One region of the Streptomyces thermocarboxydovorans genome, then DNA from elsewhere that is predicted to be linked to it. Evidence: riboswitches for the same ligand, from Rfam matches in the RefSeq annotation. Region 1 holds a riboswitch; the other holds the start of a gene.
The links. Region 1 has a riboswitch for thiamine pyrophosphate ahead of ABD198_RS18750 (thiamine ABC transporter substrate-binding protein). Riboswitches for the same ligand answer to the same signal wherever they lie in the genome.

Region 1 (7,479 bases):
CCCGCCAGAGATGCCCCTTGTTCTCCCATTCGGCGGCGAGCTTCTTGATCGCCGCCACGTTCTGTACGAGCCCTTCGTAGATGTGCCGTAAGTGAGCCGGCCCCTTTACCGCTTTGTCGCCTTCAAAGCGACACCCTCTTTTCGTCGCAGCGGCCTTGGCAGTGGCTATGGTCCATTCTCCGCGCACCACAGTGGTGACCAGCCAGCGAGGCTCCTCCATGGGCATCATGAGTGACCTCCCTGCCAGCAGAATGCCGGGGACCGGGCATCCGCTCTCCCATAAATTCTCCTCTCGCCCGAACACCGCTGCACGTCGATCAGCTGTTCACCTGCCCCAGGAGGAATATGAATTGCGAACGACCGCGCACCCGTGTGTCGACGACTCCTGTCCTCGAGCCCAAGCCCCCGCCCGTAGACGGCCGGGCAATGTGTGTGACCTACGACACTCGCAGTGTGGGGGCGTTTCGGGGGATTCGTGGGAGTGGGCCTCGACCCACAGTCGTGGCAGCCGACACCCGCAGGTCACCCAAGTCGATCTGCGACACTGGTACGGCCATGCCTAAGCCCGGAGAACTCACCTTTGTCGCGCCGCGCGGAGCGAAGCTGCCGCCGCGGCATCTTGCCGATCTCACGCCCGCCGAGCGCAAGGAGGCGGTCGTCGCGGTCGGTGAGAAGCCGTTCCGAGCCAAGCAGCTGTCGAAGCACTACTTCGCGCGCTACGCGCACGATCCGGAGCAGTGGACGGACATCCCGGCCGCGTCCCGCGAGCCGCTGCGCGAGGCGCTGCTGCCGGAGCTGATGACCGTGGTGCGGCATCTGTCGACGGACCAGGGCGCCACCCGCAAGACGCTGTGGAAGCTGTTCGACGGGACGCTCGTGGAGTCCGTGCTGATGCGGTACCCGGACCGGGTGACCATGTGCATCAGCTCGCAGGCCGGGTGCGGCATGAACTGCCCGTTCTGCGCCACGGGGCAGGCGGGGCTGGACCGGAACCTGTCCACGGCCGAGATCGTGCACCAGATCGTCGACGGGATGCGGGCGCTGAGGGACGGCGAGGTCCCGGGCGGGCCCGCGCGGCTCAGCAACATCGTGTTCATGGGCATGGGTGAGCCGCTCGCCAACTACAAGCGGGTCGTCGGCGCCATCCGCCGGCTCACCGACCCGGAGCCGGACGGGCTCGGGCTGTCGCAGCGCGGGATCACCGTGTCGACGGTGGGGCTGGTGCCGGCCATCCACCGCTTCGCCGACGAGGGCTTCAAGTGCCGGCTCGCCATCTCGCTGCACGCCCCGGACGACGAGCTGCGCGACACCCTGGTCCCCGTGAACACGCGCTGGAAGGTGCGCGAGGTGCTCGACGCGGGCTTCGAGTACAGCGCCAAGTCCGGGCGGCGGCTGTCGATCGAGTACGCGCTGATCCGGGACATCAATGACCAGGCGTGGCGGGGCGACCGGCTCGGCCGGCTGCTGAAGGGGCGGCCGGTGCATGTGAACCTCATCCCGCTGAACCCGACCCCGGGCTCCAAGTGGACCGCCTCCCGGCCGGAGGACGAGAAGGCGTTCGTGGAGGCGATCGCCGCGCACGGTGTGCCGGTGACCATCCGGGACACCCGTGGCCAGGAGATCGACGGGGCGTGTGGTCAGCTCGCCGCGAGCGAGAGGTAATGTGACTCGCGTCAGCACAGGCACGACAACTTCATATCCTGCGTAACGTCATACGTAAGAAACATCCGACAGGGGAGCGCCACAGCGCTGAGAGTGCGGCACCGGCCGCAGACCCTCCGAACCTGGCCCAGGTCATTCTGGGTAGGGAGATCGGTCACCACTCAAGCTGTTGCACCCTGCCCGGGACGCCACCGGTGTCCCGGGCAGGGCCGCGTCTCTTCCTGGTCCCTCCAGGAGGAATTCAGTGAGCATCACCAAGAAGGCCACGGTTCTGGTCGCCGGGCTCGGCCTGATCACCTTGTCCGCCTGCGGCTCGTCCGGAGGGGACGACCAGGGGTCCGGCTCCGGCGGGTCCAGGACCGTGACGCTGGTCAGCCACGACTCGTGGGCCGTGTCCAAGGACGTCGTCGCCGCCTTCGAGAAGCAGTCCGGCTACCAGCTGAAGGTCCTCAAGGACGGCGAAGCCGGGCAGGCGGTGAACAAGGCGATCCTGACCAAGGACAATCCGCAGGGCGACGTCTTCTTCGGCGTCGACAACACCCTGCTGTCCCGCGCCCTCGACAACGGGCTGTTCCAGTCGTACGAGGCCAAGGGCTCCGATGCGATACGGCCCGAGTACCGGGCCGACGAGGACAAGCACCGGGTCACGCCCGTCGACACCGGCGACATCTGCGTCAACTACGACAAGCAGTGGTTCGAGAAGAAGAAGCTGACCCCGCCGAAGACGTTCGATGATCTGATCAAGCCGGAGTACAAGAACCTGCTGGTCACGGAGAACGCCTCGACCTCGTCACCCGGCCTGGGCTTCCTGCTCGGCACCGCCGCGAAGTACGGCGATGGGGGCACCTCCCGCGCGAGCGAGGCCGAGCGTGGGGGAGGCTGGCAGGACTACTGGAAGAAGCTCAAGGCCAACGGGGTGAAGGTGGTCGACGGCTGGGAGCAGGCCTACTACGAGGAGTTCTCCGGTTCCGCCGGCGGCAAGGAGGCCGGGGCCGACCGGCCGCTGGTGGTGTCCTACGCCTCCTCCCCGCCCGCCGAGGTCGTCTACGCCAAGTCCAAGCCGAAGACCGCGCCGACCGGTGTCGCCGAGGGCACCTGCTTCCGCCAGGTCGAGTACGCCGGGCTGCTGAACAACGCCAGGAACCCCGAGGGCGGCAAGGCGCTGCTCGACTTCCTGCTGAGCAAGCGGTTCCAGGAGGACATGCCGCTCAACATGTTCGTCTACCCGGTGCGCGAGGACGCCCAGGTGCCGAAGGTGTTCGCGCAGTACGGGCCGCAGGCCGAGGATCCGGAGACCATGGACCCGGCGAAGATCGCCGGCAACCGTGACCAGTGGGTCAAGTCGTGGACCTCGCTCGTACTGAAGTAGACCGGCGGACAGCCTTGCCGCCCGCCCCGTCGACGGCGGGGCGGGCGAAGGGGCGGGCGGCACGGCTGGCCCTGCTGGCCGTGCCCGTCGCGTTCTTCGCCGTCTTCTTCGCCTACCCCGTCGCCGCGATCGTCGCCCGCGGGCTGAAGACTGACGGGAGCTGGCAGCTCGGCCGGTTCGCCGAGGTGCTGGCGCAGCCGGACGTGCGGCAGGTGCTGTGGTTCACCACCTGGCAGGCGCTGGTGTCGACCGCCCTGACGCTGCTGATCGCGCTGCCCGGCGCCTATGTCTTCGCCCGCTTCGACTTCCCCGGCAAGCAGCTGCTGCGGGCCGTGGTCACCGTGCCGTTCGTGCTGCCGACCGTCGTCGTCGGCTCGGCGTTCATGGCGCTGGTCGGGCGGGGCGGGCTGCTGCACGAGTGGTGGGGCGTACGGCTGGACACCACCGTGTGGGCGATCCTCCTCGCCCATGTCTTCTTCAACTACGCCGTGGTGGTGCGCACCGTGGGCGGGCTCTGGGCGCAGCTCGACCCCCGGCAGGAGGAGGCCGCCCGGATGCTCGGCGCCTCGCCCGCCAAGGCCTGGCGCCGGGTGACCCTGCCGGCGCTGGCGCCCGCCGTGGCCGCCGCCGCGCTGATGGTCTTCCTGTTCACCTTCACCTCCTTCGGGGTGGTGCAGATCCTCGGCGGCCCCGCGTTCTCCACCCTGGAGGTGGAGATCTACCGGCAGACCTCCGAGATCTTCGACCTGCCCACGGCCGCCGTGCTGACGATGATCCAGTTCGTCGCGGTCGGCGCGATCCTCGCCCTGCACGCCTGGACCGTGCGCCGGCGCGAGAGCGCGCTGAGGCTGGTGGACGCCTCGGTGACCGCGCGCCGGCCGCGCGGCGCCGGGCAGTGGGCGCTGCTCGGCGCGGTCGTCGCCACCGCCGCCGTGCTGCTGGTGGCGCCGCTCGCGGTGCTGGTGGAACGGTCCTTCGGCGCGGCGGGCCTCGGCTACTACCGGGCGCTGACCCGTGAGGACGGGGGAGTGTTCCTGGTCGCGCCGATCGAGGCGGTCGGCAACTCGCTGCAGTACGCGTTCGCCGCGACCGCCATCGCCGTGGTGGTCGGCGGTCTCGCCGCCGTCGCGCTCACCCGCAGGGACGCGGGACGGCTGGTGCGCGGCTTCGACGCGCTGCTGATGCTGCCGCTCGGAGTGTCCGCGGTGACCGTCGGCTTCGGCTTCCTGATCGCGCTCGACGAACCGCCGCTGGATCTGCGGGCCTCCTGGATGCTGGTGCCGCTGGCGCAGGCCCTGGTGGGCGTCCCGTTCGTGGTACGGACCATGCTGCCGGTGCTGCGGGCCGTGGACGTACGGCTGCGGGAGGCGGCTGCGGTGCTCGGGGCCTCGCCGTGGCGGGCCTGGCGGGAGGTGGATCTGCCGATGGTGCGGCGGGCGCTGCTGATCGCCGCCGGGTTCGCCTTCGCGGTGTCGCTGGGGGAGTTCGGGGCGACGGTGTTCATCGCCCGGCCCGACAACCCGACGCTGCCGGTGGCGGTGGCGCGGCTGCTGGGGCGGCCCGGGGAGCTCAACTACGGCCAGGCGATGGCCCTGTCGACAGTACTGATGATCGTGTGCGCGGTGGCGCTGCTGGTGCTGGAGTGGCTGCGGACCGACCGGACCGGGGAGTTCTAGATGCCCGCGGACAGCCTGCTGAGCCTTCAGGCCGCCACCGTACGCTTCGGCGGGCGGACGGCGCTGGACTCCGTGGATCTGTCGGTGGCCGAGCACGAGATCGTCTGCGTCCTCGGGCCCAGCGGCAGCGGCAAGTCCACGCTGCTGCGGGCGGTGGCCGGGCTGCAGCCCCTCGACTCCGGGCGGGTCCTGCTCGACGGCCGCGACCAGTCGGCGGTGCCCGCGCACAAGCGCGGGGTCGGGCTGATGTTCCAGGACCATCAGCTGTTCCCGCAGCGGGACGTGGCCGGCAATGTCGCCTTCGGGCTGCGGATGCGCGGCGCCTCGCGCCGCGAACAGGCGGAACGGGTGGCGGAGCTGCTGGACCTCGTCGGTCTGCCGGGCGCCGGGGGCCGGGCGGTTGCCGCGCTGTCCGGCGGTGAGCAGCAGCGGGTGGCGCTGGCACGGGCGCTCGCCCCCAGCCCGCGGCTGCTGATGCTCGACGAGCCGCTGGGGCAGCTCGACCGCTCGCTCAGGGAACGCCTGGTCGTCGAACTGCGCGAGCTGTTCGGCCGGCTGGGCACCACGGTGCTCGCGGTGACCCACGACCAGGGCGAGGCGTTCGCGCTGGCCGACCGGGTGGTGGTGATGCGGGACGGGCGGATCGCCCAGTCCGGCACGCCGCTTCAGGTGTGGCAGCGGCCTGCGGACGCGTTCGTGGCCCGCTTCCTCGGATTCGAGAACGTGGTCGAGGCGACGGTCGGCGAGGAGGTCGCCGTGACGCCCTGGGGCAAGGTCCCGGTGCCCGCCGACGCCCCGTCAGGTGCCCGCACCCTGCTGGTCAGGCCCGCCGGGGTCCGCCTGGTCGCCGCCGACGCGGGGCTGCGCTGCACGGTCGCCGCCCGTACTTTCCGCGGCACCCATGTCGCCGTCCACCTCCAGCCCGAGAACGCCCCGCGCCTGGAGGCGGCCTGCCCCCTGCGCTCGGCACCCGAGGTCGGCGACGAGGTGGGGGTCGAGTTCGACGCTGCGGAGGTCGCCGTCCTGGACTGAGGGCCGGCCCTCGTGCAACGGGACTGAATGCCGTCGGGCATGCCGGTGGCCCGCCCCCGGCCGGGGACGGGCCACCTCAACTGCTCAAGAACCTCTGAGCCGTGCGAATCAGCGGTCGCTGCCCGCACCCTTGCGGCGCATGCCGAAGAAGACCGCGCCGCCGCCGACCAGGACCAGCGCGCCCGCGATACCGGCGATCAGGCCGGTATTGGAGTTGGCGCCGGTCTCGGCGAGGTTGGACTCGCCGACCGCGGGCGACGGCACGTTGTCCGCCGTGTCCGCGGGGGCGGAGCTCTCCGGCTCCGACGGAGCCGGGCTGCCGGGCTCCCCGGCCGGGGCCGAGGCGGAGTCCGACGGAGTGGGCTCAGGGCTCGGGCTCTCCTCCTTGCCCTCGTCCTGCTTCTTGCACGCCGTGGCCGGGGTGATCAGGTTCGGCTTGATGTCCGCGTCCACATACTTGTCGGCCTTGACGTGGATGCGGTACTCGACGTTGGGCTTCCAGTCCTCCTCGAAGGTGATGGTGTTGCCGTCGCGGGAGCCCTTGACCACCTTTTCGCCGATCTTCTTCACATCGGCGCCGTTGTTCTCCAGGAACACGGTGACGGTGGCCGGGACGCCCAGGGGATCGACGTCGGTGACGGTGATGACACCTTTGTCACCGACACACTTCGCCTCGGCCGAGAAGTCACTGATGCTGCAGGCGGCAGCGGTGCCGGTGGCCGAGAGCGCGAGCGCGGCCGATGCGGAGACGACTCCGAGGGCGCGCAGAGTGCGAGCGACGGTACGGCGCGACGCCGCACCACGGGATACGGACAGAACTGTCACGTTTGTCCTTCACTGGGATGCGCAAATGCGGGGGGTGGAAGGAGAGTTGACCAGACATCAGCTCTCCCAGACGGCACCCAGGTCTATAAGCGTCGCATAAGTAGTGTCAACGCATATGCCGATCGCAGGCCACGGCTTTGCCGAATCATTAATCGCTCATGCGTTTCAGCGCTTCGGGTGCCTCTTCGATCCGGTCCACCAAAGCGATCCGCGCGTCCATGGACCGCTCCCGCGCCAGCGACCGCAGCAGCGGCCAGGCCGGCAGCTTCTCCGTCCAGTGCGCCCGGTCCACCAGCACCATGGGGGTGGGTTCCCCGCGCGACTCGTAGTAGTTGGGGGTCGCGTTGTCGAAGATCTCCTGCACGGTCCCGGCGGCGCCCGGCAGGAAGACCACGCCGGCGTTGCAGCGGGCCAGCAGGCCGTCCTCGCGAGTGGAGTTGGCGAAGTACTTCGCGATGTGCGACGCGAAGGCGTTGGGCGGCTCATGTCCGTAGAACCAGGTCGGGATGCCGACCGAATGGTTGCCCTTCGGCCAGCGGGTGCGCACCTCGAAGGCGGCGCGGGCCCAGTCGGTGACCGACGGCGTGAACGACGGCGCCGCGGCGAGCACTTCGCAGGCCCCGTCCAGCATCCCGTCGTCGTACGGGGCGGCGTACGCCCCCAGGTTGGCCGCCTCCATCGCGCCGGGCCCGCCGCCCGTGGCCACCGTGAACCCGTCCCGGGCCAGGGCGCGTCCCAGGCGGGCGGCTCCCCGGTACCGCTCGGTGCCGCGGGCCATCGCATGGCCGCCCATCACGCCCACCACCCGCGCCGTGCGCAGGAGTTCGTCGAGGGCGTCGGACATGGAGTCGTCGTGGACGGCGCGCAGCATCGAGGCGAAGATGTCGCCGTCGGCGGTGGTCCGCCGGAACCAGT
Region 2 (7,479 bases), on a different contig from region 1:
CCTTGGACAGCGTCAGCGTCACCGTGTCGCCCTCGGCCGCCCGGACGCCCGGACCCGGGTCCTGCCGGGCCACCTGGCCCGCCTCGTGCTCGGAGTTGACCCGCTCGGGAGCCACCTTCACCTTCAGCCCGGCCTCCCGCAGCGCCGCCCGCGCGTCCGCCAGGTCGTCGCCGGTCACGTCCGGCACATCCACCGGGCTGCCCTTGCTCACCGTGAGCGCCACCGCCGCGCCGCCGCGGACCTTGGTGCCCTTGCCCGGCTCGGTGGAGATCACCGAGCCGCGCGGCACGGTGCCGCTGAACTCGCGGGTGACCATGCCCGGCTCCAGGCCCTCCTCCTTCAGCAGGGCGCGCGCCTTGTCCAGCGGGTAGCCGTCGAGGTCGGGCACCCGCACCCGCTGCGGGCCCTTGGAGATCACCAGCGACACCGAGCCGTTGCCCCGGATCCGGGCGCCCGCCCTCGGGTCCGTGCTGATCACGGTGCCCCGCTCCACGGTGTCGCTGTACTCCTCGGTCACCTCGCCGACCTCGAGGCCCTCCTCGGCCAGCCGGTCCCGGGCCTGCTGCTCGGTCTTCGCCAGCAGCGGCGGCACCTTGGTGAACTGGCCCGAGTTGATGTACCAGATGCCGGTGCCGAGGCCGAGCACCAGCAGCACCGCCACCACCACGGTCACCGGGCCGCGCCGCACCGCCGGGCGCCGCCGGGGCGGCAGCGGCGGGGACGCCAGCCGGCTGGTGCGGTGCACGTCGCCCGCGTCCCCGTCGTCCGGTTCGTCCCCGTTCACCGGCAGCGGGCGGGGTACGGTCAGCGACCTGGGGATGACGCTCGTACGGTCCTCGGAGATGTCGTGCTCCGAGGACAGGGCCTGCGGCGGCACGGCGTCCAGCTGCTCGTCGTCGAGCCGGGCGCGCGCCTCGCGGACGCGGGCGAGCAGCGCCACCGCGTCCTGCGGGCGGATCTCGGCCGAGCGCGCCGTCGCGGCGGCCACCAGCTCGTCCAGTTCGTACGCCATGCCGGGCACCACGGCCGAGGGCGGCGGCACGTCGTCGTGCAGATGCTTGTACAGCACGGTCGCCGGGGAGTCGCCGTCGTGCGGCTTCTCGCCGGTGAGCATCTCGTAGAGCAGGATGCCGCAGGCGTAGACGTCGACCCGGGGATCGGCGGTGCCGTGCTCGATCTGCTCGGGCGCGAGGTAGGAGACCGTGCCGAGGACGGTGCCGGTGGTGTTGGTCACCGAGTCCACGGCACGTACGAGACCGAAGTCGGCGACCTTGACCCGGCCGTCGTCGCCGATGAGGACGTTCTCCGGCTTCATGTCCCGGTGCACGAAGCCGGCGCGGTGCGCGGCGCCGAGCGCGGCCAGCACCGGCTCCAGCACGTCCAGCGCGGCCCGCGGCTGGAGCGCGCCCCGCTCGCGCAGCACGTCCCGGAGGGTGCAGCCGGCGATGTACTCCATCGCCAGGTAGACGTACGCCCCGTCGGTGCCCTGGTCGAAGACCTGCACCACATTGGGGTGGGCCAGCCGTGCGACCGACTTCGCCTCCCGGATGAACCGCTCGACGAACGAGGCGTCGGCGGCGAGGGAGGGGTGCATCACCTTGACGGCGAGCACCCGGTCCAGGCGGGTGTCCAGGGCCCGGTAGACCGTTGCCATCCCGCCGACCGCGATCCGGGCGTCGACGCGATACCGGCCGTCGAGCACCTGCCCGACCAGAGGGTCCTGAAGGGTCGTGTCCACGCAGGGAGTCTACGAGCCACAACCGGCCCCCAGACCCCGTTCACCCCTGTCCAGGGCCCTATTGCAGCGGAGCTGTGACGCGTCTCGCACATCCGTGCGGCACGGACGGCCGCCCGCCGGAACCCGCCGGCAGGCGGGGCCGCCCCGGATCCCCCGGAAGCCGGGGCCGCTCGAAACCGGCCAGAGGCCGGGGCCGCCACGGATCCGCCGGAGGCCGGGGGCGTCACGGATCCGCCGGAGGCCGGGGCCGTCAAGGATCCGCCGGAGGCCGGGGGCGCTGTGGATCCGTCAGCCCCGGACCCTCAGAAGGCGGGCCGCTCCGGATCCAGGGCCGCGAGCCCCTCGGTCGGGGAGGACGCCTCGGCGAAACGCCGCCGCGGAATGCGTCCGGCCAGTCGCGCGAGCCTGCCCGCCTCCACCGCGCTGCGCATCGCCTGGGCCATCAGCACCGGCTCCTGGGCCCGGGTCACCGCGGACGCCAGCATCACCCCCGCACAGCCCAGCTCCATCGCCAGCGCCGCGTCCGACGCCGTACCGGCGCCCGCGTCCAGGATCACCGGCACCCCGGCCCGCTCCACGATCAGCTCGAAGTTGTGCGGGTTGCGGATGCCGAGCCCCGACCCGATGGGGGAGCCCAGCGGCATCACCGCGGCGCAGCCCACGTCCTCCAGCTTCCGGGCCAGCACCGGATCGTCGTTGGTGTACGGCAGCACCGTGAACCCGTCGTCCACCAGGGTCTCCGCCGCGTCCAGCAGCTCCACCGGGTCCGGCAGCAGGGTCCGCTCGTCGGCGATGACCTCCAGCTTGATCAGATCGGTGCCCAGCGCCTCCCGGGCCAGCCGCGCGGTGAGCACCGCCTCCCCGGCGGTGAAGCAGCCGGCCGTGTTCGGCAGCACCTGGATGCCCAGCTTCTGCAGCACGGACAGCACGGATCCGTGCACCGAGGGGTTCACCCGCCGCATCGCGACGGTGGTCAGCTCCGTTCCGGACGCCACCAGCGCCCGCTCCAGCACATCGAGGCTCGGCGCCCCTCCGGTGCCCATGATCAGGCGGGACGTGAAGGACGCACCGCCGAGGACGAGTGGATCGTCGGCCATGATCAGCCTCCCTGGACGGCGGTGAGGACTTCCACCCGGTCCCCCTCGGACAGGGGAGTGGAGGCCCACTGGGCACGCGGGACGACGGTCTCGTTGAGGGCCGCGGCCACCCCCGAGGGCGCCGCGGTGAGCGAGGCCACGACGGCGTCCAGCCGGGTGCCGGGCGCCACCTCGCGGGTCTCGCCGTTGACCGAGACGGTGAGAGCCGGGTTCGTGCCGGTCTTCGTCTTCGGCTTGGTGTCCGTGCGCGTGCGCGTCTTCGTGTCCGTGCTCGGGTTCGTGCTCGGGTTCGTGTCCGTGCTCGGGTTCGTGCTCGGGTTCGTGTCCGTGCTCGGGTTCGTGCTCATGCGTGTGTCCATGCGGGCTGCTCCCTGACTGGCTGCTCCTTGACTGCGTCGGCGGTGAAGCGCCGGGGCGTGAAGGGCCGGGCCTCCTCGGGAAGCCCACCGGTGGTCAGGACGTGCGCCATCACGTCCCCGGTGACCGGCGTCAGCAGCACTCCGTTGCGGTAGTGGCCGGTGGCCAGCAGCAGCCCCTCCAGGTCCGTCGGCCCGAGCAGCGGCGCGTTGTCGGGGGAGCCGGGCCGCAGCCCCGCCCGCGTCTCGGTGAGCGGCAGCTCGGTGATGCCCGGCACCAGCTCGTGGGCGTCCCGCAGCAGCTCGTACACCCCGCCGGCGGTGACGGTGGTGTCCCAGCCCAGCTCCTCGCTGGTCGCTCCGATCACCAGCTCGCCGCTCTCGCGCGGCACCAGATAGACCTGGCTGCCCCGCACCACCGCCCGCACCGTCCGGCTCAGGAACGGGCCGTGCCCGCCGGGCATGGTCAGCCTCAGGACCTGCCCCTTCACCGGCCGCACCGGGGGCAGCACCTCCTCGGGCACTCCCGCGAGCCGCCCGCTCAGGCTGCCCGCGGCCAGCACCACCTGCCCGGCGCTCAGCTCGGTGCCGTCCGCGGTGACCGCGCCGGCCGCCCGGCCGCCGGTGACGACCAGCCGCTCGGCCCAGGCGCGGTGCAGCACCGCACCCGCCCGCTCGCAGGCGGTGACCAGCGCGGCCGCCAGCCGCCGCGGGTCGATCTGGTGATCGCCGTCGACGCGCAGCCCGCCGCGCACACCCGGTGCCAGCATCGGCTCCAGCCGCCGGCACTCCCGCCCCGACAGCCACTGCGAGTCCAGCCCCGACCGCTGCTGCAGCGCGTGCAGCTCCCGCAGGTGTGCCCGGTCGTCGGCGTCCAGCGCCACCGCGAGCGTGCCGCAGCGGCGGTAGCCGGGATCGTGACCGGTGGCCTCGGCCAGCTCGGCGACGAAGGCCGGATAGCGGCGGGCCGAGGCGAGATTCAGGCCGAGCAGCGTCTCCTCGCCGTAGTGCAGCTCGGTGACGGCGGCCAGCATCCCGGCGGCCACCTGGGCGGCTCCGCCGCCCGGCTCGGGGTCGAGCACGGTGACCGACAGACCGCGCTGCGCGGCCCGCCAGGCCGTGACCAGACCGATGACACCGCCCCCGATGACGAGGACGTCGGACGTACGCGTGGGCGACATGGGCGTCCAGCCCCTCCCTTCGCCGGCATGACCCGGATCAGGTTCGTACGGTCGGAGGCCGCCAGCCTCCCTCTCAGCCCGGTGCGTCCGGGCTCCCGCGAGTGCTTCACCCGCCACCCTAGCCCCCGCCCGATCGCAGCCGTAAGGGAGCCTCCGCGAGCCCGGGCGGGGAGCGCAGGGGCGGCGGAGGGACACCACAGAGGAGCTTGCGGACGGTTTCCTGGCGGTGGGCCCTACGCGCACGCGCGCAGGGAGCCAGAGGGAGCTAGGGGGACGCGAACTGCCGCATCACAGCGCCTCCGTGGGGCCATGGACGGCCGTTCGCGCCTCCTGGAGTTTGCACCCCCGGACCAGTGCAGTTGTGCCGTAACAGCTGACCCGCATGAATGACCCAGGAGACCGCACCCGACAGAAATGCGATTCAGGATGCGGGTCCGCGCAGCGTCGCCGACAATGGTATTTAGGTATGGTGCGAGCCAATGGGCCCCTGGCGCAAGTATCTGCGATCTCTTCAACGATCAAATCCCCTCCGCCGCTGAGGTGACTGGTCATGTGCGGTTCCCTGACGACGTCCAACGGAACTCTGACTGGATTCGCGAGAGGGCGAAACAATATGAAGTCCATGGAGATCGAGCGAAGTCGGCTGGCGAAGAACGAAAAGGAGTACGCCGCCCTGCTGGCGGGCGAAGACGACTGGTTCGCTCGCACCGCCGAGGACGTCGAGCGCCTGCGTGCAAGCCGTCAGCACCCACTGTCAAACCTCAGTTATGAGGACTTCAAAGAATTCCTCGACAGCCTGGCCTTTCGCAATGGCGGAATGGTGTCCGGAAACTACAAGCCGCTGATGTCCCTTCCCTTGACGCAGATCTTCGAAGTTTTCGAGAGCTTCGGGATAAGTCGGCAATTCCTTGCTGAAGAGCCGACCGAAAGGGAAGGGTGCGACGTTCACCTCGAGTGCAGAGACCTGGCGCCTGGGGTCTGCGAGTTCTCCTTCTGGTCTTACTGCATCAATCCCTAGATGCAGCCGCCGCTGGGCCGTCCGTGGGCCGTCCGAGGGTGGCCGGCGACGACAGACAACGACATACGACGAGTGCTTCATCCCTGGTAACGGGGTTGTCGCGTAGCCCATTCGCAGGTAAGCGATACCCGTCACCGGTCTATGGTGATCAGGTGAGCGAGCAGACGCAGGGTTCTCAGCCGTCCGGGCCCGGGCGGGTGGTGGTGGCCGGAGCGGGCATGGCCGGGGTGCAGACCGCGGTCGCCCTGCGCGAGCAGGGCTACGCCGGCACCGTCACCCTGCTCGGCGCCGAGTCCCACCAGCCCTACGACCGGCCGCCGTTGTCCAAGGCCGTCCTGCTCGGCAAGGCCGAGGACTCCGCCCTCGACGTCGACTTCGAGGGGCTCGGCATCGAACTGCGCCTCGGCTGCGAGGTGTTCGGCCTGCGCCCCGGCGAGCACGAACTGGACACCGAGGCCGGGACCGTCCCGTACGACGTCCTGGTGATCGCCACCGGGGCGGAGCCGGTCCGGCTGCCCGGCGCGGACGGGGTGCCCGGAGTGCATCTGCTGCGCACCCTCGACGACGCCGAGCGGTTGCGCCCGGTGCTGGCCCGGCAGCACGACATCGTGGTGGCCGGGGCCGGCTGGATCGGCGCCGAGTTCGCCACGGCGGCGCGCGAGGCGGGCTGCGCGGTCACCGTCGTCGAGGCCGCCGGCCGGCCGCTCGCCGAGGCGCTGCCCGCCGAGGTGGCCGCCCCGATGGCCGCCTGGTACGCCGAGGCGCGCGTCGAGCTGCGCACCAGGGCGCGGGTGGAGCGGGTAGAGCCCGGCACGGTGGTGGTGCTGGAGGACGGCTCGCGGCTGCCCGCGGGCGCCGTGGTGGTCGGCATCGGGGCCCGTCCGGCCACCGGCTGGCTGGCCGGGTCCGGGATCGCCCTCGGGGAGCACGGCGACGTCCTCGCCGACCGCACCCTGGCGACCTCGCTGCCCGATGTGTACGCGGTCGGCGACTGCGCCTCCTTCCCCTCCGGCCGCTACGGCAAGCGGCTGCTGGTCCACCACTGGGACAACGCGCTGCAGGGGTCGCGCACGGTCGCCGCCAACATCCTCGGCGCGGCAACCGGTGAGCCCCCGGCGGTGTACGACCCGGTGCCGTACTTCTGGTCCGAGCAGTTCGGGCGTTTCGTGCAGTACGCCGGTCATCACGCGGACGCCGACCGCACCGTGTGGCGCGGCGATCCGAACGGCCCGGCGTGGACGGTGTGCTGGCTGCGGGAGTCCCGCCTGGTGGCGCTGCTGGCGGTGGGCCGCCCCCGCGACCTGACCCAGGGGCGCCGGCTGATCGAGGCGGGCGCGCGGCTGGACCCGGACCTGGTCGCCGACCCGGCCCGCCCCCTGAAGTCGGCGACGGCCTGACTGTCGGCACTGCGACGCGTTCGCGCAGGTGGACCAGGCCCGCTTCCGACTGTCAGTGGCAGATGGCACGCTTGTCCCGTGACCGAGATTGACGCAAAGATCGATGCTCTCGTCCCCGCCTGGCTCACCCTGCCCGACATCGCCGAGAAGCTCGGCGTCGAGGTGACCCGCGTCCGGCAGCTGGTCAAGGAGGGCCAGCTCATCGCCGTGCGCCGGGGTGAGAACCGCGCGCTGCACGTGCCCGCCGACTTCATCGACGGGGACAAGGTCGTCAAGGGCCTCTCCGGCACCCTGACGCTCCTTCGGGACGACGGCTTCACGGTCGAAGAGATGCTGGAGTGGCTGTTCACTCCCGACCCGTCCCTGCCGGGCACGCCCGCGCAGGCCCTGCGCGAGAACCGCGGTACGGAGGTGAAGCGCCGCGCCCAGGCCCTCGCGGTCTGATCGCACGGACCCCGAGAGCCCCACGGACAGCCCGTCCGGCGTCCCCGGAAACGGCCGGCGCCGGACGCCGGAGCGAGACGGCCGCCGCATTCCGCCGAGGGGCGGCGGCCCCAGCCCTTCCTGTGCCGCCTCCGGCGGGCCGTTCCTGTGCCCGTCTCCGGCCGCCCGTCCGCCGTTGTCTCCGGCGGCACGCACGCCCGTGACCCGTCTCCGGCGGCCCGCCCGTGACCGCCTCCGGCGGCACGCCC

Region 2: linked by a shared signal. The riboswitch ahead of thiO (glycine oxidase ThiO) and the one ahead of ABD198_RS18750 (thiamine ABC transporter substrate-binding protein) in region 1 are both predicted to bind thiamine pyrophosphate.

Annotation. Positions count from the first base shown of each region.
Region 1 is NZ_BAAAGU010000038.1:33,274-40,752, forward strand. Features, by position in the region: gene ABD198_RS18740 (hypothetical protein) at 1-229, opposite strand, end outside; gene rlmN (dual-specificity RNA methyltransferase RlmN) at 556-1,662, shown strand; TPP riboswitch at 1,723-1,828, shown strand; gene ABD198_RS18750 (thiamine ABC transporter substrate-binding protein) at 1,907-3,031, shown strand; gene ABD198_RS18755 (ABC transporter permease) at 3,046-4,707, shown strand; gene ABD198_RS18760 (ABC transporter ATP-binding protein) at 4,708-5,739, shown strand; gene ABD198_RS18765 (LAETG motif-containing sortase-dependent surface protein) at 5,848-6,564, opposite strand; gene ABD198_RS18770 (LOG family protein) at 6,713-7,479, opposite strand, start outside.
Region 2 is NZ_BAAAGU010000027.1:66,537-74,015, forward strand. Features, by position in the region: gene pknB (Stk1 family PASTA domain-containing Ser/Thr kinase) at 1-1,738, opposite strand, end outside; gene ABD198_RS14635 (thiazole synthase) at 2,041-2,835, opposite strand; partial or broken gene thiS (sulfur carrier protein ThiS) at 2,838-3,038, opposite strand; gene thiO (glycine oxidase ThiO) at 3,179-4,372, opposite strand; TPP riboswitch at 4,370-4,481, opposite strand; gene ABD198_RS14650 (hypothetical protein) at 4,995-5,390, shown strand; gene ABD198_RS14655 (NAD(P)/FAD-dependent oxidoreductase) at 5,543-6,787, shown strand; gene ABD198_RS14660 (Rv2175c family DNA-binding protein) at 6,866-7,231, shown strand.